Regions from separate parts of the Halomonas sp. SCS19 genome, predicted to be linked through region 2. Evidence: predicted binding sites of a transcription regulator. Region 2 holds the regulator's gene; each other region holds the start of a gene.

Region 1 (7,277 bases), 750 kb from region 2:
GGCGGGGCATGTCGTTACTCTCCGGCATCTTGTAGGACGAATCCCGCGACAAGCGAGAATCACTCGCACTAGGACAGCAGCAAACGCCATCGGTTCGACCGCTGACGTCGCCGGGCAGTGAAAGCGCCAGGGCCGCGCTGTTGTGTGATACACCGAGCGCGCGGTGGCTTATCTGTCGGTGCGCACCAGCCACAGTGAACGATAGGGGGCCAGGGTGTCGACGGGCCGCCAGGCGCCTCCTTCCAGCAGGTCCTGCCAGCCGGACTGGTCGAGGCCGTCCAGTACCAGTGGCTGAGGCCGATCGGTGACGTTGTGAATGGCCAACAGTCGACGGCCATCGTCCAGGGGGCCGCGCTGGATCGCCAGCAGCTCCGGTGGTGTGGGGATGACCGTCTGGGCCGCATCGGGGTGGAAGCAGGGTTCCCTGCGACGGATCTCGAGGCGTCGGGTGAGGGCGAAGAACACCTCGCGGGTCGGCGTGTGACGGCTGTCCAGCAGAGGTTCCAGCTCCTGGCGGTCCCAGCGCTTGCGATTGATCGAACGCAGGCGCCCGCTGCGTTCGACCCCGTCGTGGTCGTTCTGGGTGGCGGTCAGGCAGTGCAGGTAGACGCCGGGGATACCCTTCAGCACCAGCATCAGGTGCTGGCTCAACAGGAAGCGCTCGACCTGCCACGGGTCGGGGCCGCGCCGGGTGCCGCTCATGGCGTCGAACCAGGTGATATTGAGCTCGTAGGGGCTGTCGCTGCCGTCGGCCTGCCGGCGCATGCTGACGAAGCCACCGAAGCGCTGCATCAAGGCGACCAGGGCGTCGATCTCGTGGCCTTCCAGCCAGCCTTCCAGCGGGCGCACGCCAATGCCATCGTGGCTGGCGGTGAAGTTCAGATAGCTGCAGCCGGCGGGGAGCTCGGGCAGGCTGTCGAGCCAGCGCGCCAGGGTGCCGGCCTCGCCACTGGTCAAGGTGTGCAGCAACAGAGGTGGCAGCGGAAACTGGTAGACCAGATGGGCCTCGTCGGGCGGCGTGTCCTGTCGCTCAAGGCCGAAGTAGCTGATGTTCTCGGCGTGGGGCACATTGGTCTCGGTGATGATCAGGGTGCCGGGGGCGACGTGGTCGACCACCGCCCGCAACAGCCGCACCACCGCGTGGGTCTCGGGAAGGTGGATACAGCGGGTGCCGGGGCGTTTCCACAGGAAGGCGACGGCGTCCAGCCGGACGATGCGGGCGCCCTGCTGCAGGTAGAACAGCAGGATGCCGACGAATTCGATCAAGACGTCGGGGTTGGCGAAGTTGAGGTCGATCTGGTCCTCGGAGAAGGTCGCCCACAGGTGGCGAACGCCACGGCGGGTGCTGACGGGGACCAGCAGCGGTGAGCTGCGCGGACGCACCACCTCGCTGAGATCGGTATCGGGGTCCATCTCGATGAAGTAGTCGCGCCCGGGCAGGTTGCCGCCGAGATAGTCGGCGAACCATAGCGATTCCCGCGAGACATGGTTGAGCACCAGGTCCACCATCAGATCATGGTGGCTGGCCAGGCGCCGGATATCGCGCCAGTCGCCCAGTTTCGGGTCGACCTCGCGATAGTGGATCACCGAGAAGCCGTCGTCGCTGCTCCAGGGGAAGAAGGGCAGCACATGGACACCGCTGAAGACGGTCTTCAGGCGCTTGCTCAGGAACTCATCGAGTACCGCCAGGGGGGGCTTGTCGGCATCCAGCAGCGAGTCGCCATAGACGATCAGCCACTGGTCCTGCTCGCTCCACAGCGTCTGGCGTGCACCATGACGGTGCCTCAACCCGGCCCCCTGCGCTTCGATCAGGCGCAGCAGACGGCGCAGGACCTCTTCGCTGCGTGCACCATAGAGAGGCGCGAGCAGCTCTGCGGCACGCTGGCGAAAGTCGTCGGGTTCCAGAGGGGAGAGGTGGCTTGCCATGGTGTCCTCCGCAGGCGTGGGGGCGCCTTGCCCCGTGAGCGCTCGCCATTTCATTGACGGCTAGAAAGAAAGTATCAAGCACAGGGCGTGCCAACTCAGCTGAAATCGCGGATGACCTGGGCCATTGCGCTGGGCGGGGCAGGCCTCAGCCGTTACACTATGGCGACATATTTTTCCTGCCGGACTGTCCGCTATGCATTGCCCCTTCTGTGGCGCCCAAGAGACCCGAGTGACTGACTCCCGGCTGGTCGCCGAAGGTGATCAGGTGCGCCGACGGCGGCAGTGTGCTGGCTGCGGTGAGCGCTTCACCACCTACGAGACCGCTGAACTTATCATGCCACGGATCATCAAGGCCGATGGCTCGCGGGAGGTGTTCGACGAGATCAAGCTGCGGGCCGGCATGCTGCGGGCGCTGGAAAAACGCCCCGTCAGCGCCGAGTCGATCGAGGCGGCGGTGGAACGTATCCGCCAGAACCTGCGCGCACGGGGCGAGCGCGAGGTCCAGGCGCGGGTGGTCGGTGAAGAGGTGATGAATGCCCTGAAGCGCCTCGATCAGGTGGCCTATATCCGCTTTGCTTCAGTCTATCGACGGTTTCAGGATATCGACGAATTTCGCGCCGAGATCGACCGCCTGGCCCAGGAGCCGAGTTTCTCGCCCGACACCGGGGAGAGCACATGAATCCGACGGACATCACGGCAGGCCAGGATGAAGCCTGGATGGCCAGGGCATTGAAGCTGGCCGAACGCGGTCGCTACACCACCATGCCCAATCCGAGGGTCGGTTGCGTACTGGTCAAGCACGGCAAGCATCTGGCCGACGGCTACCATCAGCGCGCCGGGGAACCCCACGCCGAGGTCCATGCACTCGAGGCTGCCGGTGAGCACGCCCGAGGCGCGACCGCTTACGTGACGCTGGAACCCTGCTCTCACCAGGGGCGCACAGGGCCTTGCTGCGATGCCTTGATCAAGGCCGGTGTCGCCAGGGTGGTGGTAGCCATGCAGGATCCCAATCCTCAGGTGGCGGGACGCGGTATCGCACGCCTGCGTGACGCCGGGGTCGAGGTAAGGCTCGGTTGCCTCGAGGCGGACGCCCAGGTATTGAACGCCGGCTTCGTGTCGCGCATGACCCGGGGGCGTCCACGGGTCAGCCTCAAGCTCGCCATGAGCCTCGACGGCCGTACCGCCATGGCCTCCGGCGAGTCCCAGTGGATCACCGGTGCCGAGGCTCGGCGTGACGTCCAGCGGCTGCGGGCTCAGAGCTGCGCCATCCTCACCGGGGTGGATTCGATCATCTTCGACAACTCGCGGCTGACGGTGCGTGCCGATCAGCTCGGGCTCGATGACGCCGAAGTCATCGCCCGACGCCAGCCGCTTAGGGTCGTGGTGGACTCGCGCCTGCGCATGCCGCTGGCCGCGGCCTGCCTGAGCGAGCCAGGGGAGACGCTGGTGGTCTGCGTCGAGGGCAGCGAATCCCCTCGCAGAGACGCGCTGATGCGCTCCGGCGCGCGGGTGCTGGAGATGCCTGCAGGCGACGACGGCCGCGTCGATCTTGGCGCGCTGCTCAAGTGGCTCGGTGACGAGGGCGGCTGCAACGAGCTGTTGGTGGAGACCGGCGCGACCCTGGCAGGTGCCTTGATGGATGCCTGTCTGGTGGACGAGTTGCGTCTTTACATGGCGCCGACCCTGCTCGGCTCCGACGCGCGCGGGCTGATGGCGTTGTCGGGCATCGAACGCATGGCCGAGCAGCGGCCTCTGGAAATTCTCGATATCCGCGCCCTCGGCAAGGACTGGCGTATTCTGGCGCGCCCGGCGCTGGCCGCCTGCGCCGAGCACTGACCCGACGAAAGTCGCCGGGGGATCGCAGTAGCGGGGCTTCATATAAGCGGCGCCCAACGCGGAGTCGCAGTGTCCGATCTTGATATAAGCGGCGCCCGACGCCCTGCCAGGTCTTTGTCTTTGACTGGCGCCCGACGCCGCGCCACGGTACCCTGACGCGGTTTCTGGCCGCCGTCGCGAGTGGCCATTTTAGATCCAGGGAGCATACATGTCGCAGTCTTCCAGCGGGGGCCTGGCCCCTATTGCCGAACTCGTCGAGGATATCCGCCAGGGCCGTATGGTGATCCTGATGGACGACGAGGATCGGGAAAACGAAGGTGACATCATCATGGCCGCCGAGAAGGTCGAGGCCTGGCACATCAACTTCATGGCGGTTCACGCCCGTGGTCTGATCTGCATGCCGATGACCCGGGAGCGCTGCGAACAGCTCAAGCTGCCGCTGATGGTGCAGGACAATGGCTCCGGTTTCGGTACCAAGTTCACCCTGTCCATCGAGGCCGCCGAAGGGGTCAGCACCGGCATCTCCGCTGCTGACCGCGCGCGCACGGTGCAGGCCGCCTGCGCGCGCAATGCCAAGGCAGAAGACATCGTCCAGCCCGGCCACATCTTTCCGCTGATGGCCGAGCCCGGCGGCGTGCTCAGGCGCGCCGGCCACACCGAGGCGGCCTGCGATCTGGCCGCCCTGGCCGGTTGTGATCCCAGCGGTGTGATCTGCGAGATCATGAACGACGATGGCAGCATGGCCCGACGTCCTGAGCTCGAGCGCTTCGCCGAGACCCACGGGATCAAGATGGGTACCATCGCCGACCTGATCCACTACCGGATCCACAACGAGCAGACGGTAGAAGAGGTCGAGCGACTGCCGGTGACCACCGCCTACGGTGAGCTGACCGCCCACGTCTTTCTCGACCGCACCCACAAGGTGCACCACCTGGCGCTGGTGAAGGGCTCGCCGAGTCCGGACAGCGTGACCACGGTGCGGGTGCATCTGGCCAACGAGATGCGTGACCTGATGTGCCTGGTCAAGGGCGAGGACGCCTCCTGGCGCGCCCACCAGGCGCTGGAAGAGGTGGCGCGGGCCGAGCAGGGTGTCTTCGTGCTGCTCGATGACATGCGTCCGCATCAGGACCTCAACGATATGCTGCAGGTGTTCCTGGAGCGCCGCCGCACCGCTCGCGGCAGCGAGTCCGACGGCGCCGGCAACTACCTGACCATCGGCACCGGCTCCCAGATCCTGCGCGAGCTCGGTGTCGGCAGGATGCGTCTGCTGAGCTCACCGTGGAAGTTCTCCGCGCTGTCGGGTTTCGATCTCGAGGTGGTGGACATCGTCTCGCCAGGCGATATCAGCGGTTGATTCACGCCGGGCGAGGCAGTAATGCTGGCGTCCGGTGTTTCGGTTTTTACCAGGGGACAGGCCCTTTGACAGGGTCACCCCGACTACCGGCCCCAGGCCGGTACATTCAGGAAGATTCAAGATGCAACCTATTTCCCAAGTCGAAGGCAGCTTCGTCGACGTTCAGGGCCGCTACGTGATCGTCGTGGGCCGCTTCAATCACCATGTGGTAGATAGCCTGGTCGAGGGCGCGGTGGACAGCCTGGTGCGCCACGGGGTGGACATGGAGATGATCGACATCGTCCACGTCCCGGGCGCCTGGGAACTGCCGCTGGCGGTCAAGCGTGTGCTGGCGGTGGCGCGTCCCGACGCCGTGGTCGCGCTCGGCGCGGTCATTCGCGGCGGTACCCCGCACTTCGAGCACGTGGCCGGCGAGTGCAATTCCGCGCTGTCGCGGCTGCAGCTGGAGTTCGACACCCCGGTGGCCAACGGTGTGCTGACGGTCAACTCCATCGAGCAGGCCATCGAGCGGGCCGGCACCAAGGCCGGTAACAAGGGCGTCGAAGCCGCCATGGCCGCCATGGAGATGGTGTCGCTGCTGCGTCATTTTGGTGACGATGCCGAGGAGACCCCCGCATGAGCCGCGAACAGCGTGCGCCCAGCAAGGCCCAGCAGTCTCGCCGTGCGGCTCGCGAGCTGGCGGTGCAGGGACTTTATCAGTGGCAGATGACCGACAAGTCCATCACCGCGGTCGAGGCCGAATTTCGCAGCCAGGTGCCCGATGACGACCTGGAGGTGCACGAGAACTGGCTCAAGGTCATGGAAATCGCCGATCTGGCGCTGTTCCATGAGCTACTGCATAACGTTGCACGCTACCGCAAGGAGCTCGACGCCTCCATCTCGCCGCTGCTGGACCGCCGCCTCGAGGACATCGATCCGATCGAGCTGGCGATCCTGCGCCTTGGGGCCTACGAGCTGTCCAAGCGTCTGGAGGTCCCTTATCGGGCGGTGATCAACGAAGGGGTCGAGCTGGCCAAGTCCTTTGGCGCCACCGATGGCCACAAGTACATCAACAGCATTCTCGACAAGCTGGCCATCAAGCTCAGAAGCGCCGAGGTCAGTGCCCGTCGCCGCTGAAGGTCGCGCCTGATGTACGGAGAATTCGAACTCATCGAGCGCTGGCTGGCGCCCACGACGGGCGAGCCCGGCAAGGCCTCCGGCGTCTCGCTCGGGGTGGGTGATGACGCCTGCCTGATGCGCCCTGCGCCAGGGCACGAACTGGTGGTCAGCGTTGACACGTCGGTGGAAGGGCAGCATTTTCCCGAAGACGCACCGCCGCAGGCGCTGGGGCATCGCGCCCTGGCGGTGAGCCTGAGTGATCTGGCCGCCATGGGCGCGCAGCCGCGCTGGTGTCTGATGGCGCTGACGTTGCCCGAGGTGGAAGAGCAGTGGGTGGCAAAGTTCGCCCAGGGCTTCCATGCTGTGTGCGACGAGGCGGACATGACCCTGGTCGGGGGCGACGTCACCCGGGGCCAGCGCGCCGTCAGCGTCACCGTGATGGGTGAGGTACCCACGGGCGAGGCGCTGCGTCGCGACGGTGCCCGCGCCGGCGACGTGCTGGCGGTCACCGGTGCGCTGGGTGGCGGCGCCGGGGGACTGGCGGCCTGGTACGAGGGTCAGCGAGATCTTGAGTCACCGCTGCTTGCCCGCTACCTGTTGCCCCAGGCGCGCTGGCAGGCAGGTCTGGCGCTGCGGGGACTGGCCAGCGCGGCCATCGACGTCTCCGACGGCTTGCTTGCCGACCTTGGTCACCTGCTGAAAGCCAGCGGTGTCGGGGCGCGTCTTGACGCCGAAGCGCTGCCTCTGGCCGAAGGGCTCGTAGAGGCCCTCGGCACCGAGGCGGCCCGAGAGGCCGCCCTGACCGGCGGCGACGACTACGAGCTGGTCGTGGCGCTGCCGTCGGCGGCGTTCGATCGGGCCCGCCTGGCACTGGCGGAACTGGGGCTCGCCTTCGTTGCCATCGGCCAGGTCACCGCGTCGCCGGGGATACAAGGGGTGAATGCCTCTTCGCTGCCGGGGTGGCAACATTTCCACGGAGGGACATCGTGAACAAAGCACCGGCTAGCGTGTGGCGTCGACCGACCCATTTTCTTGCCTTCGGGCTGGGCAGCGGGGCGGCGCC
Region 2 (7,277 bases):
AAGGACCTCAGCCACACGCCCTGTTCACGGGCGATGGCGGCGGCACCTTTCAGCGCTTTACTGTCGTGCACCTCGATCACGCCGGTGGCACCGAGCACACGGATGTCGGCCACCGCAGGGTGGGCGCGCAGGTCACTGTCGCCGGCGAGTTCCTGCACAAGGATGGCGTTGAGCCGAGCGATACGGCCCAGATAGTCGTCCTCCTCGAAGACCCTGAGGCTTTCCAGTGCCACGCGACAAGCCAGCGGATTGCCCATGAAGGTCGGGCCGTGCATAAAGGCGTGAAGCTCGCTGTCGCCGATAAAGGTGTCATGGACACGGTCGTTGGCCAGGGTCGCCGCGTGGCCAAGGTAGCCACCGGTCAGCCCCTTGGACAGCACCATGATGTCCGGACTGACACCGGCATGGTCGGCGGCGAACATGCGCCCGGTGCGTCCAAAGCCGGTGGCCACTTCGTCGAACACTAACAGCACGTCGAACTCGTCGCACAAGGCGCGAGCACCCTTCAGATAGTCCGGTGAGGTCATGTTGAGACCTCCGGCGGCCTGCAGCAGGGGTTCCATCAGCAGCGCGGCGATCTCGTGGTGGTGGGCTTCCAGCACCGCTCGCAGGGCGTCGAGGTCGGCGGCGACCTGCTCCGGCGTGGCCGCATAGGGGGCCGTCGGCGCCGGGGCGAAATGGTGTTTCGGAAGAAAGCCGGAAAACAGCGAATGCATGCCCTCTTCGGGGTCACACACCGCCATGCAGCCGGCGGTATCACCGTGGTAGGCCTTCATCAACGACAGCATGCGGTGCTTGTTGGGGCGGCCGCGCAGATGGTGGTACTGCACCGCCATCTTCATCGCCACCTCCATGCCCACCGAGCCGCTGTCTGAGAAGAACACGTGGTTGAGGCCCTCTGGCGTGACGCGAACCAGTTCCCGCGCGAGCTGGTCGGCGGGATCGTGGGTCAGTCCTCCAAGCATCACGTGACACAGCGTGGCAGCCTGCTCCTGAATCGCCTTGACCAGCCGTGGATGTCCGTAGCCGTGGATCATGCACCACCAGGAGCAGGTCGCGTCGAGCAATGATTCGCCGCTGTCCAGGGTAAAGCGGGTGCCCTGGCCGCCGACTACCCGGGGGGTAGGGGCCTGGGTCTTGAGATGGGCGTAGGGATGCCACACCGGAGAGGTCATGTCGGCTCCTGAGGGACGCTTGGTGGTAAACTGAGTGACGAGCTAAAAGTTTACCACCGCTGCTGCTGCCGTCGCCAATGCCAGCGCTCGTACCCGGAAAACCGGGGTAGAGCGGGGCAGGCGAGGGTACAAGGCGGAGCGGTGCTTTCTAAGGGATGCTGGGCTCTGGGATGCTGGGCTCAGGGATGCTGGGCTCAGGGATGCTGGGCGTCGACACGTTCGAGAAAGCGCTCGAACAGAAACGCCTCGTCGTTTTTCAGCGAGCGACTCAGGCAGTCGATGAACTCTCGGCGCGGATAGGTGAAGACCCGCGGCGCCTTGTAGGCATCCAGATCGATGGCGATCACCTCTCCGTCGACGACCAGGAAGTTCTCTGTGTGCAGGCCACGACAGTGGATACGGTCACGGTACAAGGCTTCGAGAATGTCCAGGTAGCGGTTCTGCAGTTCCGGAGAGTCGAGGACCAGCTTTTTAAGCGCGATGCCGTGCACGTTGGCGGTGACCAGACGATAGCGCTCTGCCGACAGGATTTTCGGTGTGGCGATACCCAGTCGCTCCAGTCGGCCGGCGACATAGCGAAAATTGTGGCCGGGGTAGCGCCGGATGCCCAGGCGGTAGCGCCAGCGATCGCTGGTCTTGGGCGTGAAGGTCTTGATGAAGGCGTCCTGGTCCGCGTCGTAGTGGACCTCGGTGTACTTGCCGGTCTGGATTAGTTGCATGGCGTCCTTGGCAGGCAGGGGGTGGCGGTCAAAACAAGGAGAGGTAAGACGTCAGGCGTCTTCGTCGAAGCGTGCGTCGAACAGTGCCTCCAGAGCGTCCAGCACCGCGTCCGCGTCCTTGCCTTCGGCCTCCAGGGTCAGCTCCGTACCGCAGGGGGCGGCCAGCATCAGCAGCGACATGATGTTGGCGGCGTCACCCGAGCGGCTGCCATGGTGGACGGTGACGGTGGCGTCAAAGGGTTGGCAGCAGGTGACCAGGCGAGTCGCGGCGCGTGCATGCAGGCCGCGACGATTGGTCAGGGTCAGGGTGCGTCGGGCCACGCCTAGAGTCCTCCGCTGTCCAGTCGGCGTTGCTGGCCGAGTTCGCGGTGGCGTAGACGGACGCGGGGATGCTGGTCGGCCAGGGCCGAGGCGATTCCCTCGGCCAGGTAGACCGAACGATGCTGTCCTCCGGTGCAGCCCACCGCCACGGTGAGGTAGCTGCGCTGGCTTTGCTGATAGCGCGGTAGCCAGGTGCGCACCCAGGCGAGAATGTCGCGTTTCATGTCGGCGACGTCCTGATAGCGTTCGAGGAAGTCGATGACGCTGGGATCGCAGCCATTGGCATCACGCAGCGATGGTTCCCAGTAGGGGTTGGGCAGACAGCGGGCATCGAACACGATGTCTGCATCCGGCGGCACGCCACGCTTGAAGCCGAAGGACTCCACGGTCAGGCTCAACTGGCCGCTGCGGTGGTCGGCGACCTGTTCGGCGATGCGCGAACGCAGTTCGTGTACCGACAGGCGAGAGCTGTCGATGACCAGATCGGCCAGGTCTCGAATGCCCGAAAGGGCCTTCTGTTCGGACTCGATGGCTTCCGCCAGGGTCATGTCGCTATCACGGGTCAGCGGGTGACGGCGCCGCGTGTGGGAATAACGCTCGAGCAGAATTCGCGCATCACTGGTCAGGTAGACCACCTGGCAGTCGATCGGACTCTGCTTGAGGGACGCCAGCTGGGCGGGGAAGCGTTCCAGCGCCTCAGGCAGGTTGCGGGCGTCGACGCTGACGGCGATACGGCGGGAATGACCGTTTTCCAGCTCGTCCACCAAGGCGCCCAGCAAGGTCGCGGGAAGGTTGTCGATGGCGTAGAACCCCAGGTCCTCCAGGGCCTGAAGGGCCACGGACTTTCCCGAGCCGGAGCGACCACTGATGATCACGAGCTGCATGTCCTGTCTCCTTGGGCAGGCGTCCATTGCTGATGGCCTAGGCAAGGCCGCGATCAGGAGGGAGTGTCGTCCCCTGGCGCCTGTTGGCGGATGGCTTCCTGCAGGCGCTCGTGAAGCTCGCGCTGGGAGCTGGCGTGGCGCAGACGGTGACGTGTGTCGGCGTCGTTCATGACGCCAGCGACCTGGCCGAGCAGGGCAAGATGGGCGTCGTCGGCCTCTTCCGGCACCAGCAGCACGAACACCAGATCGACGGGCTCACCATCGATGGCATCGAAGTCGACAGGTTCCGCGAGTTTGAGGAAGCCGGAGATGGGCGCCTTGCAGTGGGGGTTGCGGGCATGGGGAATGGCGACGCCATTGCCGATGCCGGTACTGCCCAGGCGCTCACGTCCGATCAGCCGACTGAAGACCTCCTGGCTGTCCAGGCTCGGGGTGTTCTGCGCAATGAAGGTGCTGAAAAACTCCAGCACCCTCTTCTTGCTGCCTCCCGGGACATCGAACAATGTGCGCTCGGGAGGGAGAATGGCTTCCAATGTCATGAGAGTCAGCGAATTCCGGCGCCTTGGGCGCGGGCTTGGGATTTTTCCTTGTGCTTGACCAGCTGGCGGTCCAGCTTGTCGGCAAGGGCGTCGATAGCAGCATACATGTCGCCGTCCTGCGCTTCGGCATGCAGGTCGGCACCGGCGGCGTGAAGGGTGCAGGCGGCCAGCTGGCGTTCCTTTTCCACCGAGAGGGTCACCTGGACGTTGGTGATGTTGTCGTAGTGGCGCTCCACACGGGCGAGCTTCTCTTGTACGTAGTCACGCAGGGGATCGGTCAATTCGACGTGGTGGCCGGTGATGTTGACTTGCATGACAGGCTCCTTGCTCTTTCGGGTGGTGGCTTGATTGTAACCCTTTTTCCGATCCTGCAAACCCCCTCGACGCTACGCAGAAAGACGCAGATGTCATGCGAAATTTCAAGTGCTTGCGCTTTCCCGATAACTAGGCTAGCGACGCCGCAGCGCAAGGCCTCAGCGCAGTCGCTTGCGCTCGCTGGAAGACGGAATATTCATGGCTTCCCGGTACTTTGCCACGGTGCGTCTGGCGACATTGACGCCGTCTTCCGCCAGCAATTCCACCAGTTTGCTGTCCGACAGAGGTTTGCGGGCAGGTTCCTTTTGAATCAACGATTTGATCATGGCGCGAATGGCGGTACTGGAATGGGCGTCGCCATCCTGGCCGACCTGGCTCGAGAAAAAATACTTCAACTCGAACACGCCGCGAGGCGTGTGCACGAACTTCTGGGTGGTCACGCGGGAGATGGTGGACTCGTGCATCTCCACCTTGTCTGCGATATCGGCCAGCACCAACGGTTTCATGGCCGCTTCTCCCTGCTCGAGGAAGTCGATCTGACGCACCATGATTTCCCGGCCGACCTTCAGCAAGGTGTCGTTGCGGCTGGACAGACTCTTGATCAGCCAGCGCGCCTCCTGCAGGTGGTCCTTGAGGAACTGGTTGTCCTGGCTCTTGTCCGCGCGCCGAATCAGCGCAGCGTAGTCGGGCTGGATGCGCAGTCGGGGCATTGCATCCGGATTGAGTTCAACGCGCCAGCCCTCTTCGGTGTGGCGTACCACCAGGTCGGGAATGACGTAGTCGTTATCGCTGTCACCGAACTGGCTGCCGGGACGTGGGTCGAGGCTTCGGATCAGCTCGATGACGCTGTCGAGTTGGTCGTCATCGAGTCCTAGCCGGCGCTTCAGCAGACGTCGGTCGCCGCTGGCCAGCGCCTCGAGAAACTGTCTTACCAGTCGTCCGGCCTGGGGCAGCAGGACGGTATCGCGAGGCAGACTATCCAGTTGCAGCATCAAACACTCGCGCAGGTCGCGGGCGAACACTCCGGTCGGTTCGAACTGTTGCAGCCGAACCAGCACCGCCTCCACCTCGGCGAGGGGAGGGGGGCGACGACCGTCTTGCTCGAGCCCCTGGGCGATGTCATCCAGTGTCTGCTCGAGATAGCCGTCGGCGTTGACCGCGTCGAGCAGGCTCTCGGCGATCAGGCGCTCCTGGTCGCTGACGTCGAGCATCGCCAGTTGCCAGCTCAGGTGGCTGTGCAGTGACTGGGAGCTTGCCTGGCGCTCGAAATCCGGCGCCTCGCCACTACCGGCGGGGGTGGTGCCCAGGTCCTGGTAGGTGTCGGACCAGTCGCTGTCCACACTGAGCTCCGAGGGGATCTGATCCGCCCAGTCATCTTCCACGGCTTCCCTGGTCTGCTGTTCGCCGAACTCGTCCTCGAGTTCGAGCATGGGGTTGGCCTCCAGCGCCTGCTGGACCTCCTGGCGCAGGTCCAGGGTCGAAAGCTGCAGCAGGCCGATCGCCTGTTGCAGTTGCGGGGTCATGGTCAGCTGGGTACCGATGCGCAGCTGCAGTGACGCCTTGAGGGCCATGGGTCGGGATCCACCAGTGTTGTCGAAAGGCTTTACCCTAACGACGAGTCATCAGACATGCAAGCATCTTGCCAAGTTGGTGTTTTTTGACCTGTGGGAGGGAGTGAAAAGGTCGATGTGGAACAACTTGGTAGGGGGGGAGGTGCTTCTTTCGAGGGAGGCCCTGTGTGCAAGGTGAGGCCGACCCTTTCGGGGCCGGCGGTTGGATGCTGATGCTGGCAAGTGTTGCGGCCGCTTGATGCGACTGCGGCTGTCGGGCGGCCCTGCGGTCTAAAGGCGGAAGTTCTCGCCCAGGTAGACCTCCTTGACGCGCTGGTTGGCGAGGATGGACTCGGCGCTGCCCTCGGCGATGATCTGGCCGTCGCCGACGATGTAGGCACGATCGCAGATATCGAGGGTCTCGCGCACGTTGTGATCGGTGATCAGGACGCCGATATCGCGGGCCTTGAGTTGACGAATGATGGACTTGATCTCGCCCACCGAGATCGGGTCGACCCCGGCGAAGGGTTCATCGAGCAGGATAAAGGCCGGCTCGGTGGCCAGGGCGCGGGCGATCTCGACCCGGCGCCGCTCCCCGCCGGACAGGCTCATGCCGGGGTTGTCGCGAATATGGCTGACGTGGAAGTCCTCGAGGAGTTGCTCGAGACGTGCTTCTCGGCCCTCGCGGTCGAGGTCCTTGCGGGTCTCGAGGATCGCCATGATGTTGTCGGCCACCGACAGCTTGCGAAAGATCGAAGCCTCCTGAGGCAGGTAGCCGATACCGGCCAGCGCGCGCTGATGCATGGCCGCGCGGCTCAGGTCCCGATCATCGATGCTGATGCTGCCGGCGTCGGCTCTGACCAGGCCGACGATCATGTAGAAGGAGGTGGTCTTGCCGGCCCCGTTGGGGCCCAGCAGACCGACGATGCTGCCCTGCTCGATCGACAGGCTGATGTCCTGGACGACGCGACGCTTCTTGTAGCTCTTGGCCAGATGGCGAGCGTGGAGAGTCTTCATCAGTTTCCTTGGCTTTCCGGCTCGAGGGTCATGCGAATGCGCTGCTCGCCCTGGACGCCCTGGGCGCTGGAGCGGGCCTGGACCACGCGGCGATCGAGGAAGTACTCCAGATAGGCACCGTCGAAGGTGTCATTGGCCTTGTGCAGCTCAGCCTGGTCGATCAGCTCCATGCGGCGTTCGGCCACGTGGTAGATCACCTTGCGGCCCCAGCCCTTGACCACCGGTTCTTCCGGGGATGGCTTCTGCTCGAGGTAGGCACGTGAGCCGGTCGCGGTCGCCAGTGACAGTTGTCCTTGGTCGTTGCGCTGGATCTCGACGCGTTCGCCGGTGAGGATCATGCTGCCTTGCACAATGCGCACGTCGCCGGTATAGACCGCGGTACCGGCGCGATCATCGAGATCCAGCTGGTCGGCCTCCACCTGAATCGGTGCGCTGCGATCACTTTCCAGCGCCAGGACACTGCTGCCGGTGGCGCCGGCGGCCAGGCCAAGGGCCAGGGCAAGCAGGAGGGCGGGACTTGGACGCATCATGGAAGGGGCTCCTTATTGAGGCTCTGGCGGATGATGACCGGTGACATTGTCGGTCAGGCGAGCGGTATTGTCATGGATCCAGGCGTCGAAGCGCTCCCCTTGCATCTGTTGAGGGGGTTGGCGTAGGACGGCTGGCGTTTCGCTCCAGACATGGCCACTGTCGCTGTCGTAGACCAATACCTCTGTATCAAGCTGCCAACGCTCTGCGGGGGCCTCGAGATGGGCGT
Region 3 (7,277 bases), 530 kb from region 2:
TGACGATGATGTCCGGGTCGGGGCGGCTGTCGTTGACGTAGCTGCGAAAGCGCTTGAGCTTGTCCGGATCGGCCAGGGCGCCCGCCCACTCGCACTCGTAGGTATCGATGACGTGCTGCATCTGGCGTTCGAGCTCCTCGCCGATGCCTAGACTGTCGTCGAGCACCACCGCCTTGAGGTAGTCGAGGCCTCCCTCGAGGTTTTCGCGCCACACAGAAGTCCGCTGCAGTCGATCGGCGGTGCGTACGTAGAACATCAACAGACGGTCGATGGCCTGGATCAGGGCCTGGTCATCCAGGTCGGTGGCGAACAGCTCCGCATGACGCGGACGCATGCCGCCGTTGCCGCAGACGTACAGGTTCCAGCCATGCTCGGTGGCGATGACGCCGATGTCCTTGCTCTGGGCCTCGGCGCACTCGCGGGTGCAGCCGGACACCGCAAACTTGAGCTTGTGCGGCGAGCGCAGTCCCTTGTAGCGATGCTCGAGTCGCAGCGCCATGCCGACGCTGTCCTGGACGCCGTAGCGGCACCAGCTGCTGCCGACACAGGATTTCACCGTGCGCAGCGACTTGCCGTAGGCGTGTCCGGTTTCGAAGCCAGCGTCGATCAGTTCCTCCCAGATGGCCGGCAGGTCTTCCAGGCGCGCGCCAAACAGGTCGATGCGCTGGCCACCGGTGATCTTGGTGTAGAGGCCGTACTTCTTGCCCACCTGGCCCAGCACGATCAGCTTGTCCGGGGTGATCTCACCGCCGGCGATACGCGGCACCACGGAAAAGGTGCCGTTCTTCTGCATGTTGGCCATGAAGGTGTCATTGGTATCCTGCAGCGGGATATGCGCCGCGTCGGTGATCGGCTCGTTGAAGCAGGAGGCCAGGATCGAGGCCACCGCCGGCTTGCAGATGTCACAGCCGAGACTCGGGGCCCCATCGTCCAGGATGGTGCCGTGTCGGGTCATCAACTCGCTGAAGGTCTTGATGCCTTCGACCCGGACGATATCGAAGAGCTGCTGGCGGGTGTGGGCAAAGTGCTCGCACAGGGAGGTGTCGACCTCCATGCCGCGGGCCGCCAGTTCATGGTCGAAGACGTTCTTGAGCAGCGCCGCACAGCCGCCGCAGCCGGTACTGGCCTTGGTCGTCCCCTTGACCGCGCCGAGGTCCTCGCAGCCGGCGTCGATGGCGGCGCTGATGGCGCCCTTGGTGACGTTGTGGCACGAGCAGATGATGGCACTGTCCGGCAGGGCGTCCGGGCCCAGCGCCGGCGCCGGTTCGCTGGAGGGCACGATCAACGAGGCGGGGTCCGCCGGCAGATCCAGGCCATTGGCGTAGTACTGCATCAGGCTGTCGTAGGCGGAGTTGTCGCCCACCAGCATGGCGCCGAGCAGCCGTTTGCCGTCACCGGAGACCACCAGCTTGCGATAGACCTGCTGGATCTGGTCGAAGTATCGGTACTGCTTGGCGCCTGGATGGCGGTTGGCGTGGGCGTCGCCGATGGCCCCCACGTCGACCCCCATCAGCTTGAGCTTGGTGCTCATGTCGGCCCCAGTGAAGGTCGAATCGCCACCGCACAGCGTGTCGGCCGCGGCCTTGGCCATCTGATAACCGGGGGCGACCAGGCCGAAGATGCTGTTGTTGTACAGCGCGACCTCGCCCACCGCGAGGATGGCGGGATCGCTGGTCAGGCAGCGGTCATCGATCACCACGCCGCCACGTTCGCCGATCTCGAGCCCGCACTCGCGGGCCAGCTCGTCCCGGGGGCGGATACCGGCGGAGAACACGATCAGATCGGTCTCCAGCACCTTGTCGTCCTGAAATACCATGCGCAGGCGGCTGGCTTCACCGGGGACGATCTCGCGGGTCGCTCTTTCGGTCAGCACCTGGACGCCCAGGCCCTCGATCTTTTCCTTGAGCAGTTCACCGCCTTGCTCGTCCACCTGCATCGGCATCAGACGCGGGGCAAATTCGACCACCGCGGTGTCCAGGTCGAGGCCGCGCAGGGCGTTGGCGGCCTCCAGTCCGAGCAGTCCGCCCCCCACCACCACGCCGGTATTGGCGGTGGTGGCGGCGGCGCGAATGGCGTCGAGATCGTCCAGGGTGCGGTAGACCAGGCAGCCCTCGCGATCATTGCCGGGAATCGGCGGGACGAAGGGGAAGGAGCCGGTGGCCAGCACCAGACGGTCGAAGTCGAGGTAGCCAGCGTCGGTGTGAACGCGCCGTGCATCGCGATCGATGGCGGTGACCGCCTGGTGCAACTTGAGCTCGATGCCGTGCTCGGCGTAGTAGTCGGCGGTGGAGAGCGCCAGGGACTGGGCGTCGCGGCCGCTGAAGTACTCCGACAGGTGCACTCGGTCGTAGGCCAGATGACGTTCCTCGCCGAACACCACGATGCGGTAGCGGCGGTGCTGATCACGTTCGACCAGCTGCTCGACCAGGTGGTGACCGACCATGCCGTTGCCTACCACGACTAGGGTGGGGCGGGTATCCGCGGCGTTGCTGTCGAGAGCATTGTGTGCGGCGAGATTGTGCTTTGTGCTGGACATCAGGCGGCATCCTGTTCGGTGGTCGATGAGTCGGTGTCGGTGGTGGCGTCGTCCGCCAGCAGGGCCTCGGTATCGGCCTGGCCCAGCAGCAGCGAGTGGCGCACTCGGTCCAGTCGCTGGCCTTGCTCGGCGAGCCGGAATAACCAGGGGCCCATGCGGGTATCGCCGTAGAGCACGGCGCCCTCGAGTCGGCCGTCGCGCAGCAGCAGTCGGCGGTATTCCCCCTGGTCGCGGTAGCTGAGGACCTCATGTCCGTCCTCGGCCTCGGTGGGGCCGAAGGCGTACAGCGAGACGCCGGAAACCTTGAGCTTGGTGGCGCAGGCGCGTTCGTGGTAAGGCGCCGAGGGCTCGCCGCACAGGCGACTGGCCAGTACCTCGACCTGATGCCAGATCGGCTCCACCAGACCGTAGGTGGTGTCCTCGAACTGGCAGCATTCGCCGAGGGCAGAAATGTCGGGGTCCGAGGTGGCCAGGGTGTCGTCGACGACGATGGCGCGATCGCAATCGAGCCCCGCATCCCTGCCCAGCTCGGCGTTGGGGGTGATGCCGGCGGCGATCACCACGCAGTTCGCCGGCAGCAGGCGCTCGTCGTCTTCCAGGCGTACGCCGACTACCTGGCCGTGCTCATCGCCGACGATCTCGGCCAGCCGCGCCCCGGTCTTCAGACGGATGCCGCGGCCTTCGATTTCGCTTGCCAGCATGGTGCTGGCGGTGGCGTCCAGCTGCCGGTTCATCAGGCGCGGTGAGCGTTGCAGCACGCATACCTGCATGCCTCTGGCGGCGAGGCCGGCGGCGGCCTCCAGGCCCAGCAGGCCTCCACCGACCACCACCGCCGCGCCGCCAGCCTTTGCTGCTTCGGCCAGGCGCGCCGCATCGTCCAGGTCGCGGAAGCCTGATACGCCCGTCAGCGTGATGCCGGGGATCTGTGGCATGGCGCTGCGCGAACCCAGCGCCAGCACCAGATGGTCGTAGGGGATCACCTCGCCGTCGTCGCACTCGACCAGGCGCCGGGTACGATCGATCCGTTCCACCCGCGCGCCCAGGCGCTGATCGACCGTGACGTCAGGGTCATGCGGCGGTGTCAGCGTCAACCCATCCTGCTCGACATCGCCGGCCAGCCAGCTCGACAGCAGAATGCGGTTGTAGGCCGCGTGCGGTTCGGCGCCGATCACGGTGATGTGTCGTGGGGCACCACTCTGGGCCGCCAGGGTCTCGATCAATCGATGCGCGGCCATGCCGTTGCCGACGATCACCAGGTGGGGAAGACGTGCGTCATCAGACCTCGCCGGCGAAGACGAGCCGGCCTGGGTCATTTCGGAACGGGACCTTGAGTCAGGCAGGCCAGAGGAACGGGGCCTGGAGTCAGAAGGACCAGTGGAATAAGGCATCGCATGGGCTCCAAAAACGCCAAAGACGTCTCTCACACCTCCGGCGTCGGAGGGTGAAGAGACGTCTTTGTCTAGTGTCGGTGCGATCGCCGTTGACCGCCGCCGGCATTCGCCGGCACTTGCTACAGGCTATCCAAGTTTCATGCCTGTTTTACGTTTTGTGCAGGTAAAACAGCCTGTTGGTGCAGGCCATGGTGGCGGGCTGCAGCACCGGTCAGGCAGGGCTCAGGGCGTGTCGGCACCGTACTGGTGCGTGGCGGCGTCGTAATGCACAGCGCTGTAGCACTCCTCCAGGGTGGCGGTGTCGAGCTGTCGCCCGCGAGCCTCGAGCAGCGGCGACAACCGCTGGATCAGCCCCTCGAAGTCGGCCGTCAGGGGGCGCAGTCGCTCACCGATGCAGGGGTAGCCCGGGGCGGCTTCCAGCGGCAGCTCGTCGAGATGGCCTACGGCTTCATCGAGGTAGGGGGGCAGCGCCAGCCAGGCCAGGGTCTGGCGTCTGGCCTCAGGCGCCTTGTCCAGCCACAGGGCGGCGGCCTGGAGGGCGCGCAGCAGCGCGGACAGGGTATTCGGGTAGCGCCGCGCCCAGGAGGCCGTCACCCCCAGCACCTTCTCGGGATGCGCCGGCACCAGTTCCGCACCGCTGGCCACCACTCGACCCACCTGACGATGCTGGGCCAGGCTGCCCCAGGGCTCGCCGACGCAGAAGCCATCGATCTCGCCTTCGCGCAGGGCGTCCACCATGCGCGGGGGCGGCAGCGCGACCAGTTCGACCTCGTTGTCGACGTCGATGTCGCCGCGGGCCAGCCAGTCACGCAGCAACAGGTGCTGGCAGGAGTAGGGGTAGACCATGGCCAGGCGTGGCCGGGTGCCTTCTTTCAGCGAGGCCTTGAAGCGTCGGGCCAGTTCGCTGGCCGCGCCGAAGGCGCCGGGCTCCCCGCTGTCGACCGAAGCGCCGACCGCATCGGCCAGGCGGCGAGACAGCACCAGCGTGTTGCCCTGGCGGCTCAGCACCGCGGCGGCCAGGGTGTCACAAGGCGCGCGGGACAACCCCAGGCTCATGGCCAGCGGCATCGGCGCCAGCATCTGGGCGCCGTCAAGCAGGCCGGCGGCGACCTTGTCGCGCAGGGTGGACCAGGCGTTCTCGCGTGACAGGCTGACCTCGACCCCCTGGGCGGCGAAGAAGCCGCCTTCCCGGGCGATGATCAACAGCGCAGCATCCAGCAGCGGCACGAATCCCAGGGTCAGGCTGGCGAGCTCGGGTGGATGCGGCGCGCCAGTTCTGGACGTGCTGGCCGCGTCAGAAGACAGCGATGGACTCATGATCCCTTCTCCAGTGGCTTGAGGATGTCGATGACGTTCTGGGCGACCTGTGCGATGCGCTGGCCGCGGTCCATGGCCAGCTTGCGCAGCATGCGGTAGGCCTGTTCCTCATCGCAGCTCTGATGCTTCATCAACAGGCCCTTGGCCTGTTCGATGCGCTTGCGGTCGGCGAGCTGGTTGCGTGCCTTGTCGAGGTCGCGGCGCATTCCCTGAAAGGCTTCGAAGCGGGCGATGGCGACATCGATGACCGCCTTGACGCGGTTGGCCGCCAGACCGTCCACCACATAGGCGCTGACGCCGGCCTTCACCGCCGCCTTGAGCGATTCGGGGTCATGCTGGTCGGCGAAGAACACCACCGGTCGAGGGTTTTCCCGCTGCAGCAGCGCCATGCTCTCCAGGGTGTCCCGGTCAGGCGATTCCATGTCGATGATGACCACGTCGGGTTGATGCTGCTGCACCATGTCGTTGAGACTGGCCGGGCTTGACAGTCGGCAGACCACCTGGTGTCCGTCCAGCGCAAGCGCCTCTTCGACCATGGCGGCGCGCACTATCTCGTCGTCGACCAGCAGGACCTTCAAGGTGTCGTGTTCGGGCATGGGCGTGGCTCGATGATGCTGTCGCTCGATAGAGCTCGAGTCGACGTGATGAGGGGTGCACCTTGGGTGCCTCTGCACCTGTCAGCGCAAAAGGCATTCCATTTTCGATCTTGTCGTTTTTTGTCAGGGAGATAACCCCCTGCAAAGCCGCCGCCGTGCCCCAGCAGATTTACCGGGCAGGCGCTCGCGCACCGAAAGGGTGCGTAAACGGTGGCCTCCATCGTTCGTTGTGGTGCGAGCCTGGGATCTGTCAGACGTCTTCTCGCCACCATCGCCTGGGTAAACGTCAGAAAAAAACGTCGTGGCTTCAATTGGCTGGCACCGGCATTCCACACTGCATGGGGCGATTGTGGTGTTCTGGCACAGGGTTTGCTTTGGTTACTGTCAAAGCTAGTGCCGTTGTTGGTGCCATGGGCATCACTAAGCCGAGCCAGGAAGGGTCCCGACGCTGGTGGCGGCGTGGGCCGGTTCGACAACTCGTCCGCAACGGGCGCTAGCACACACGAAATCCAGCGCGGGATTTCATCCGGCAACGACGCCCATCTCCTCGAGCCTCGCTCGACGGGATGGGCGTCGTGCGTTTGGGCCGCAGCAAGGCCCGACCGATCAAGGCCCGGCCGCTAGCGGAGCGATGATCTGCCGATGAGAGACCGCCGATATGCCAGAGCAGCAAGATGGCCGACAGGAGAGCGCGATGACCCGGACGGATAGCGACAGCACGGAGAACGACAGCGGTGCAGGCGGCGAGGCCACAGGCACCACCTGTCCCTACTGCGGGGTCGGCTGCGGCGTCGAGCTTCGTCGCGATGGCGAGTCGGTTACCCTCCAGGGCGATCGGGATCACCCGGCCAACTTCGGGCGCCTGTGCGTCAAGGGTTCGGCCCTGGCGGAGACTCTGGGCGGCCAGGGGCGCTTGACGCGGCCCTGGGTCGACGGTCGCGAAACCGACTGGGACAGCGCGCTGGACGCCGTCGCCGAGCGTCTGGGAGCGATTGCCGAGGGCAGCGGTCCAGATGCCATCGCCGGCTACCTGTCCGGGCAGCTATTGACCGAGGACTACTACGTCGCCAACAAGCTGTTCAAGGGGTTTCTCGGGACACCGCACCTGGATACCAACTCGCGGCTGTGCATGGCGTCAGCGGTGGCGGCCTACAAGCGCACCCTGGGCGCCGACGCCGTCCCCTGCAACTACGAGGACCTGGAAGAGGCCGAACTGGTGGTTCTGGTGGGGTCCAATCTGGCCTGGAACCATCCGGTGCTGTATCAGCGGCTGCGTCTGGCCAAGACCCGCAATCCGCTGATGCGGGTCGTGGTCATCGACCCTCGGGTCACCGACAGCTGCGAGATCGCCGATCTGTACCTGGGGCTGCGTCCCGGCAGCGACGCTTTGCTGTTCAATGGCCTGCTGGCCTGGATGGCCCGTCGCCAACGGCTCGA
Region 4 (7,277 bases), 3.5 Mb from region 2:
GTTGGTCTCGAGGTTGGTGGCCGGATCACCACTGAGAAACAGCACCCGGGCGCCTGGCCCCGTCACGAAGGCCGCCAGTTCCTCCCCGGCGAGGCAGGGATAGTCCAGTTCATTGATCAGCCGGTGCAATGGCCCCGTCATTGGCGTGACTCCCTAGTCGCTCACTCGCTTGTGTTGTCGATCACCCGCTTGCGTTGTCGCCCGTGGCGTACTCACCCGGTGGAGGCACCCGCCTTGCGCGCCGCCTCCAGATGCGGCGGCAGGCGGGGTTCACCCTGTTCCAGGTCTGCAAACAGTCCCGTCTCGACCGTCCCTCCCTCGGCCGCCATGGCCATGGCCCTTAACGCATCGCTGATGCGCAGCGCCTCATCGGCCTCCAGCACCCGGCGCGCCGCTCCCAGAAATACCAGCAGCCAATCGCCGGGGCTCACCGCCTCGACCAGGGAAATATCGACCTCTTGTCGATCCTCTGCCCCGTCGCTGACACAAATGGCGAGCGTCCCGCTGGCCTCAAGCACCCGCATGGGAATGCCAATGCACATATCGCGGCTACTCCTTTACAGGGCTTTCGGTAACACCATCCCGCTCGCTTCCCGCCTCGCGAGACGGGTCGCCGTGCGCCCCGCCAGGATGGCCAAGGTCCCTCGCCAGAAAGCGCGGATCACCCACACGGCAGGCATCACGTGGTGAAGGACGCATGTTTTCGTAGTGGTGAAGGGCGAGAGCCGAAGGCGCCAGTTCGGCGATGGGGGCCTGGTGATCGCGGCTGTATCCGGGGCTGTGTTGAGAGCCGTGTTCGGGGCTGTGTTGAGAGCCGTGTTCGGGGCTCTGTTGAGAGCCGTGTCCGGGGCGGTGTTGAGAGCGAAGCTCAGGCCTTGCGCCCCAGGACGCCAACTCATCGACCACCAGGCGGATCACCTCGTCGATTCGGGCGGCGATCTCCGGTCGCAGCGAGCCGCCATAATCGTCCAGCACCGAGGGCTGAACACCGACCAGCATCACCCGCTGTGGCTGCCAGCCGAGCAGCTGCGCCGCCGCCAGCACCTCCTGAAAGCCGGTCTGGTGCAGCGACATCTTCTTGGCGCCCATGAAGCTCGGCACCGCGTCATCGCGCACCACATGCACACTGCCCGGGGCCAGGCCGTAGTCGATGGCATCGATGACCAGCAGGCACTCGCAGGACTGCACGTAGGGCAGCAGGTAGAGCCCCTGGGTGCCGCCGTCCATCACGGTCACCGCCTCGGCAAACGTATAGCGCTGGTGAAGTGCCTCCACCGCGCGGACTCCGAAACCCTCGTCGGCCCACAGCACATTGCCGATACCCAGCACCAGAATCGATGGCGTCGCCTCGTGATCATCCGTCTTCATGCCGGCTCCCTCGCTGCGCCGAATATCTGCCTGCGCTACTTTAGTTGGCTTTATCCTGCGTCTCGTTCTTCGTTCTTTCCTTGTTCTTTCTTCGCCTCTTTCAGCGGCTCGCTCTTCGTCTGATTCCTGGATGCATTCGCCATAAAAACATCAAGATGCAGCATCAAAGCCAAAGGCTAGCGACGAAGCGCCTTTTTCAACGACAAACAAGACACCGAAAAACAAGACAACGACAAACAAGGCACCGAAAAACAAGACGCTGAAAAACAGGCCGCCAAAAAAACTGCCGAAAACGCTTCCATCTGCGCCACCCATGGCATATACGAAAGCGTTTTTTCACACTACAGCAGCCACTTACATGCACATATCCACGATAACCTGAAAAAACCTCGACCATTTCCGCAGAATAACGCCGCTACCTTTCAATAAAAAACATGCCCATCGTTTCGGCACAGCCACATGGTATATAACCCTACAAAAGTCCAATAACCGCCGATTCAAAGAGAATCTTTCTTATAAAACACCGGGCAACAACGTTTCAAAAGGTGACTTGTGATTACCTGATTAATGCTCGACCACGACACCTCTCCCACCGGCCTATGCACGCGCCTCGCCCCCCCCTCCCTGAACCCAAACAAAAAGCGCCGGAGACCTCACCTGATATTCTCGGTGAAGCCTCCGGCGCCAACGGTCAGCGCTTACGCCCTTCAACGGCAGGGCTAACGAGCAACTGCGAGCAACTGCGAGCTATGACAAGTCACGCCGAGCAACGACAACTCACTACAAAGGGTCGTCGTCCTTGAAGGTGCGCTCCCCTGAGATCATGGTCGAGACGATGCTCTGGCGGGACATGATGTCTTCGCGTATCGCCACGTACACATGGATGATGATGAAGGTGATCATCACCCACATTCCGAGACGATGCAGGGTATGCACGTCCAGGCTCTGGCCCACCAGCGGGATGACCCAGCCGAACAGCGTGTCCTGCCAACTGCCGCGCAGGGCACCTTCGGCGTAGAGCGCCATTCCGGTCACGATCATGAACAGGGTGCCGAGGGTGATGAAGATGAACATCGCCAACTGTGCCAGGGGGTTGTGGCCCACGTACTTGCGCGGGCGCTTCTCCAGAAACAGATACCAGCGAAGCTCGAACCACACCTCACGCCACCAGTCACGACGGTGCAACGGCAAGCGAAACAGCTGCTTGGCGTGGTGATTGCCGACCAGCGACCAGTAGAAGCGAAACAGAAAACCGATCGCCAGGATGTAGCCCGCGGTGAAGTGGGCAAAGCGGATATAGCCCATCACGAAGTGATCGCTGGCCTCACCTGACACCGTCGGCAGCGGCTTGCCGATAAAGTAGCCGGTGACGATCAGTACCAGGATGGCCGCCGCATTGGTCCAGTGCCACAGCCGCAACGGCGCCTCATAGACGTAGACCGAGGTCTGCTTGACCGAGGAAGGCAGCACCCGTTCCTCCCCGGGGCCGAGCTTGCCAGCCTGAGGGTCCTCCGGGCTGGCCGTTGCAGCAGGTGACGCTTTCGAGTCATGGGACATGGGACACCCTCCCCCGGCTATCTGACGGTGACGCGAGACAGCTCTTCACCGTCTTCGCTCATCACGTGGGTGGAACAGGCCAGGCACGGATCGAAGGAATGCAGCGTGCGCAGGATCTCCACCGGCTCGTCCGGCCGCTCCATGGGTGTATTCAGCAGTGACGCCTCGAAGGCGCCGATGTTGCCCTCCGGATCCCGCGGGCTGCCGTTCCAGGTGGTCGGCACGATGCACTGGTAGTTCTCGATCTTGCCGTCCTTGATGCGGATCCAGTGGCCATTCATGCCCCGGGGTGCGGCGACCATGCCGACGCCGCGAGCCTCCTGGGGCCAGGACGCCGGGTCCCACTTCTCGATATTGGCGGTGGCCAGGTCGCCGGCGCGGATGTTGGCGATCAGCTCATGCCAGTCATCGAGCATCATGGACGCGCAGTAGTGGGCTTCCAGGGCGCGGGCCAGGGTACGGCCGATGGTGGTCGGCAGCGCCTGCTTCGGCGTCAGACGTGTGCCGGCGAGCTGGTTCAGGGCAGCCAGCGACGAGTCCACCTGGTCGATCACGAAGTCATTGCCTTGGGCGTAATTGAGGATGTAGCGCGACAGCGGTCCCACCTCCATGGCGTGGCCGCGCCAGCGCGGTGACTTGATCCAGGAGTACTTGGCGGCCTCGTCGATCTCCTCGATCCGGGTGCGGGTGCCGACGGTGCCCTCGCCCAGTTCGTAGTGGTGCTCGGTCTCGCCGTCCCAGGGGTGCAGGCCACGGGACTCGTCGGCGTAGCGGTACCAGGAATGGGCCACAAACTCCTGGATCTGCTCGGGGTCGGTGGGGTCCACCTCGTGGATCTCGTTCCAGTTACCGCCGAGGATGGCGCCCCCCTTGAGCTGGTCGGTGGACTTGTCGTAGTTGACCTTGGAGTAGTCGCCGTAGTCCATCACGTTGGTGGCGGACAGTCCCCCGCCGTACAACCAGCCCTTGTAGAAGCTGGCGATGGCGATGACGTCGGGGATGTAGACGTTCCTGGAGAAGGCGAAGGCTTCCTCCATGCGCGCGCGCACGAAGTTTAGCCGCTCCATGTTGAGCGGCGCCCCGGCCGCCAGATCGCCGTCGATATTGATGGCACAGGGCACCCCGCCGACCATGTAGTTGGGGTGGGGGTTCTTGCCGCCAAACACGGTATGGACCTTGACGATCTCCTTCTGCAGGTCCAGCGCCTCGAGATAGTGAGCGGTCGCCATCAGGTCCGCCTCCGGTGACAGCCGATAGGCGGGGTTGTCCCAGTAGCCGTTCTTGAAAAGCCCGAGCTGCCCAGACTCGATAAAGGTCTTCAGGCGATTCTGGACGTCGCGGAAATAGCCCGGCGACGACAGCGGATGGTTGGGGCCGGTCAACTGCTGCAGTTGCGAGGTCGCCCGCGGGTCGGCCCTCAGCGCATTGACCGGGTTGACCCAGTCCAGCGCGTGCAGGTGGTAGAAGTGCACCACGTGGTCGTGCCACTGCAGCACCTTGGCCATCATCTCGCGGATCAGGTGGGCATTGCGCGGGATGCGGATGTCGAGTGCGTCCTCCACCGCGCGTACCGAGGCCAGCGCATGACAGCCGGTGCAGACGCCGCAGATGCGCTCGACAAAGGCCCAGGCGTCGCGCGGGTCACGGCCCTTGAGGATGACCTCGAGCCCGCGCCACATGGTGCCGGTGGACACCGCGTTGCGGATGATGTTGTTGTCATCCACGTTGACCTCGCAGCGCATATGCCCCTCGATGCGGGTCACCGGGTCGACGACGATACGCCGTCCGCTTCTGTCCAGATTGAACCCGTTAGGGGTGTTGATCTGCGTCATCAGGCTTCCTCCCTGTTGGCTGACGACTGGCGCTTGACCTGCGCACGTTTCAAGGCGCTGACGGCAGCGTGGACCGCCACCGCACCGCCCACCCCGGTGGCCACGGCGCCGCCGATCTGATCGGCGTTGGCCTCGATGCCGAACTGGTGCACGTCCTGCAGCCGGGCGTACCAGGAGCCCTTGTCCCAGAAGCCGTCTTCGGAGCAGCCGATACAGCCGTGGCCGGCCTGGATCGGGAAGCTCACGCCCTCGTTCCAGCGGATGGTCGAACAGGCGTTGTAGGTGGTCGGGCCCTTGCAGCCCACCTTGTACAGGCAGTAGCCGCGACGGGCGCCCTCGTCATCGAAGGACTCGACGAACTGGCCGGCGTCGAAGTGTGGCCGGCGGTAGCACTTGTCGTGGATGCGCTGGGAATAGAACATCTTGGGCCGGCCGGTGCGGTGGAGCTCCGGCAGCCGGTCGAAGGTCAGCATATAGGTGATGACCCCAGTCATGACCTCGGCGATTGGCGGACAGCCCGGCACCTTGATGATCGGCTTGTCGGTGATGACCTTGTGCACCGGGGTCGCCCGGGTGGGATTGGGGCGCGCGGCCTGGACACAGCCGTGGCTCGCACACGAGCCCCAGGAGATCACCGCCTTGGCGTGCTCGGCGGTCTCGCGCAGCTGGTCGACGAAGGGCCGCCCACCGACGATGCAGAACATGCCGTCCTCGTTGAGCGGCGGGTTGCCCTCCACCGCCAGGATGTAGTTGCCCTTGTAGCGCTCGATGGTGTCGGCCAGGGCGGCCTCGGCCTGATGCCCCGCCGCCGCCATCAGGGTGTCGTCGTAGTCCAGCGAGATCATCGACAGCACCACGTCCTTGACCAGCGGATGGGCCGAACGGATGAACGACTCCGAACAGCAGGTGCACTCGAGCCCGTGCACCCAGATCACTGGCGTGCGCGGCTTGGTCTCCATGGCGTGGGCGATTTTGGCGGTGTAGGCAGGCCCCAGTCCCAGCGCCGCCGCCGTCAGTGAACAGAACTTCAGAAATGAGCGACGCGTGACCCCCTGTCGCCGCATCACGTCGTAGAAGGTTTCGATGGGCTCCATCGGCAACGACTCCCCTGTCGTGGTCCTGGATCTCGCCACCGGCGTGATCCCCTGATCTGGAGGCGGCCTAGCCTCGTTACAGCCAAGGCCTGAAGCCGACACGAGGCCTGCACGAGGCCTGCACGAGGCCTGCACGAAAAGCCATCCAGATCGCCTGTTGTTGTTTCCCTCAACTACGGGGCAAGGCCCGTGCCAGATTGCGGGGAGTACGTCTTTTCAAACACTTGGCGCACTTGACGACCACATGGCGGTAGCGCCCTTTCCAGCCGCCTCCGTCACGCCAGCACAGAACTCGCGCTACACGGCACACAGGTGGTAGCCGGCTTTCCAGCGCGCTGCGCTGGCGTCGCCGTCACCAGAGCCGTCACCAGAGCCGTCATCGGGGCCATCACCAGAGCCGTCACAAGAGCCGTCACCGGGGCCATTGCCGTAGCCCAGGTGCTTGACAACAAGCCGGCAATCCGTAGAATACGGCGCCATCCAAAGGCTACGTAGCTCAGTTGGTTAGAGCACATCACTCATAATGATGGGGTCCCCTGTTCGAGTCAGGGCGTAGCCACCAGATACCGAAAGGCCCGTCGATCATCGATCGACGGGCCTTTTTGTTTGTGCCTTCCAATGCAACGATTCAACACCGACGCAACAACGACAGAGCGCCTGGCGGTTGCCCGCCAGGCGCTCTGTTATCGTCGTTTCAGTCTTTCAGCAAGCGCTGCGAGCGCTCGACCTACACCAGTTCGGCGCTGTTGAAGAACGCCGTCAGTGCGCGGGTCAGGTGTTCCACGTCCTGGCTGCCGGCGGTCTCGCGGATCGAGTGCATCGCCCACTGGGGCACCCCCACGTCCAGCGTCGGCACACCCAACTCCGTTGCGGTGATGGGGCCGATGGTGCTGCCGCAACCCATGTCCGCCCGGGTAATAAAGGTCTGCACCGGCACCTCTACCTTCTCGCACAGATCACGGAACATCGCCGCCGTGGCACTGTTGGTGGCGTAGCGCTGGTTGGCGTTGGTCTTGATCACCGGGCCTGCGTTGAGGCTCGGGCCGTGCTGGGCGTCGTGCTTGTCCTTGAAGTTCGGGTGCAGCGCGTGGGCGTTGTCGCAAGAGATCATCCGCGAGGACTGGATCAGGCGGATATAGCCTTCCTCGGTGCCCTCGCCGACCAGGCCATTCACCCGCTTGAGCACGTCGGCGAGGAACGGACCCTGGGCGCCACAGGCGCTGGCGCTACCCACCTCTTCGTGGTCATTGGCGACCAGCACCATGCCCTGTTCGCCGTCGGCGTCGAGCATCGCTTCCAGGCCAATAAAGCACGACAGCAGGTTGTCCAGGCGGGCGCTGGCGATCAGTTCCTTGCCCACGCCCACCAGCGACGGCGGCTGCAGGTCATAGAAGCCCAGCTCGAAGTCCAGCACCTTCACCCCGGT

Evidence for each region. The regulator sigma-54, encoded in region 2, starts transcription at its own class of promoters, with help from an activator protein. The targets are predictions, from matches to a motif close to TGGCACNNNNNTTGCTNT.
Region 1: NFH97_RS04060 (sugar phosphorylase) is a predicted target of sigma-54. The motif match lies at 2,002-2,019, and genes of this name have one in related genera.
Region 3: NFH97_RS03115 (ANTAR domain-containing response regulator) is a predicted target of sigma-54. The motif match lies at 5,984-6,001, and genes of this name have one in related genera.
Region 4: NFH97_RS16445 (hydrogenase small subunit) is a predicted target of sigma-54. The motif match lies at 6,029-6,046, and genes of this name have one in related genera.

Annotation. Positions count from the first base shown of each region.
Region 1 is NZ_JAMSHN010000001.1:987,893-995,169, reverse strand. Features, by position in the region: gene dsbG (thiol:disulfide interchange protein DsbG) at 1-10, opposite strand, end outside; gene NFH97_RS04060 (sugar phosphorylase) at 169-1,926, opposite strand; gene nrdR (transcriptional regulator NrdR) at 2,120-2,605, shown strand; gene ribD (bifunctional diaminohydroxyphosphoribosylaminopyrimidine deaminase/5-amino-6-(5-phosphoribosylamino)uracil reductase RibD) at 2,602-3,762, shown strand; gene ribBA (bifunctional 3,4-dihydroxy-2-butanone-4-phosphate synthase/GTP cyclohydrolase II) at 3,971-5,116, shown strand; gene ribH (6,7-dimethyl-8-ribityllumazine synthase) at 5,238-5,735, shown strand; gene nusB (transcription antitermination factor NusB) at 5,732-6,232, shown strand; gene thiL (thiamine-phosphate kinase) at 6,245-7,204, shown strand; gene NFH97_RS04025 (phosphatidylglycerophosphatase A family protein) at 7,201-7,277, shown strand, end outside.
Region 2 is NZ_JAMSHN010000001.1:238,309-245,585, reverse strand. Features, by position in the region: gene bioA (adenosylmethionine--8-amino-7-oxononanoate transaminase) at 1-1,175, opposite strand, end outside; gene NFH97_RS01050 (BUD32 family EKC/KEOPS complex subunit) at 1,370-1,894, opposite strand; gene NFH97_RS01045 (HPr family phosphocarrier protein) at 1,946-2,215, opposite strand; gene rapZ (RNase adapter RapZ) at 2,218-3,099, opposite strand; gene ptsN (PTS IIA-like nitrogen regulatory protein PtsN) at 3,153-3,638, opposite strand; gene hpf (ribosome hibernation-promoting factor, HPF/YfiA family) at 3,644-3,952, opposite strand; gene NFH97_RS01025 (RNA polymerase factor sigma-54) at 4,112-5,524, opposite strand; gene lptB (LPS export ABC transporter ATP-binding protein) at 5,795-6,520, opposite strand; gene lptA (lipopolysaccharide transport periplasmic protein LptA) at 6,520-7,050, opposite strand; gene lptC (LPS export ABC transporter periplasmic protein LptC) at 7,063-7,277, opposite strand, start outside.
Region 3 is NZ_JAMSHN010000001.1:769,482-776,758, reverse strand. Features, by position in the region: gene nirB (nitrite reductase large subunit NirB) at 1-2,536, opposite strand, end outside; gene NFH97_RS03125 (NAD(P)/FAD-dependent oxidoreductase) at 2,536-3,849, opposite strand; gene NFH97_RS03120 (CmpA/NrtA family ABC transporter substrate-binding protein) at 4,150-5,244, opposite strand; gene NFH97_RS03115 (ANTAR domain-containing response regulator) at 5,241-5,840, opposite strand; gene NFH97_RS03110 (nitrate reductase) at 6,535-7,277, shown strand, end outside.
Region 4 is NZ_JAMSHN010000001.1:3,785,402-3,792,678, reverse strand. Features, by position in the region: gene NFH97_RS16475 (thioredoxin domain-containing protein) at 1-141, opposite strand, end outside; gene NFH97_RS16470 (HypC/HybG/HupF family hydrogenase formation chaperone) at 213-542, opposite strand; gene NFH97_RS16465 (HyaD/HybD family hydrogenase maturation endopeptidase) at 550-1,368, opposite strand; gene NFH97_RS16460 (hypothetical protein) at 1,519-1,683, opposite strand; gene cybH (Ni/Fe-hydrogenase, b-type cytochrome subunit) at 2,149-2,925, opposite strand; gene NFH97_RS16450 (nickel-dependent hydrogenase large subunit) at 2,943-4,757, opposite strand; gene NFH97_RS16445 (hydrogenase small subunit) at 4,757-5,851, opposite strand; gene NFH97_RS16440 (hypothetical protein) at 6,149-6,331, opposite strand; tRNA gene NFH97_RS16435 (tRNA-Met) at 6,337-6,413, shown strand; gene NFH97_RS16430 (M18 family aminopeptidase) at 6,579-7,277, opposite strand, start outside.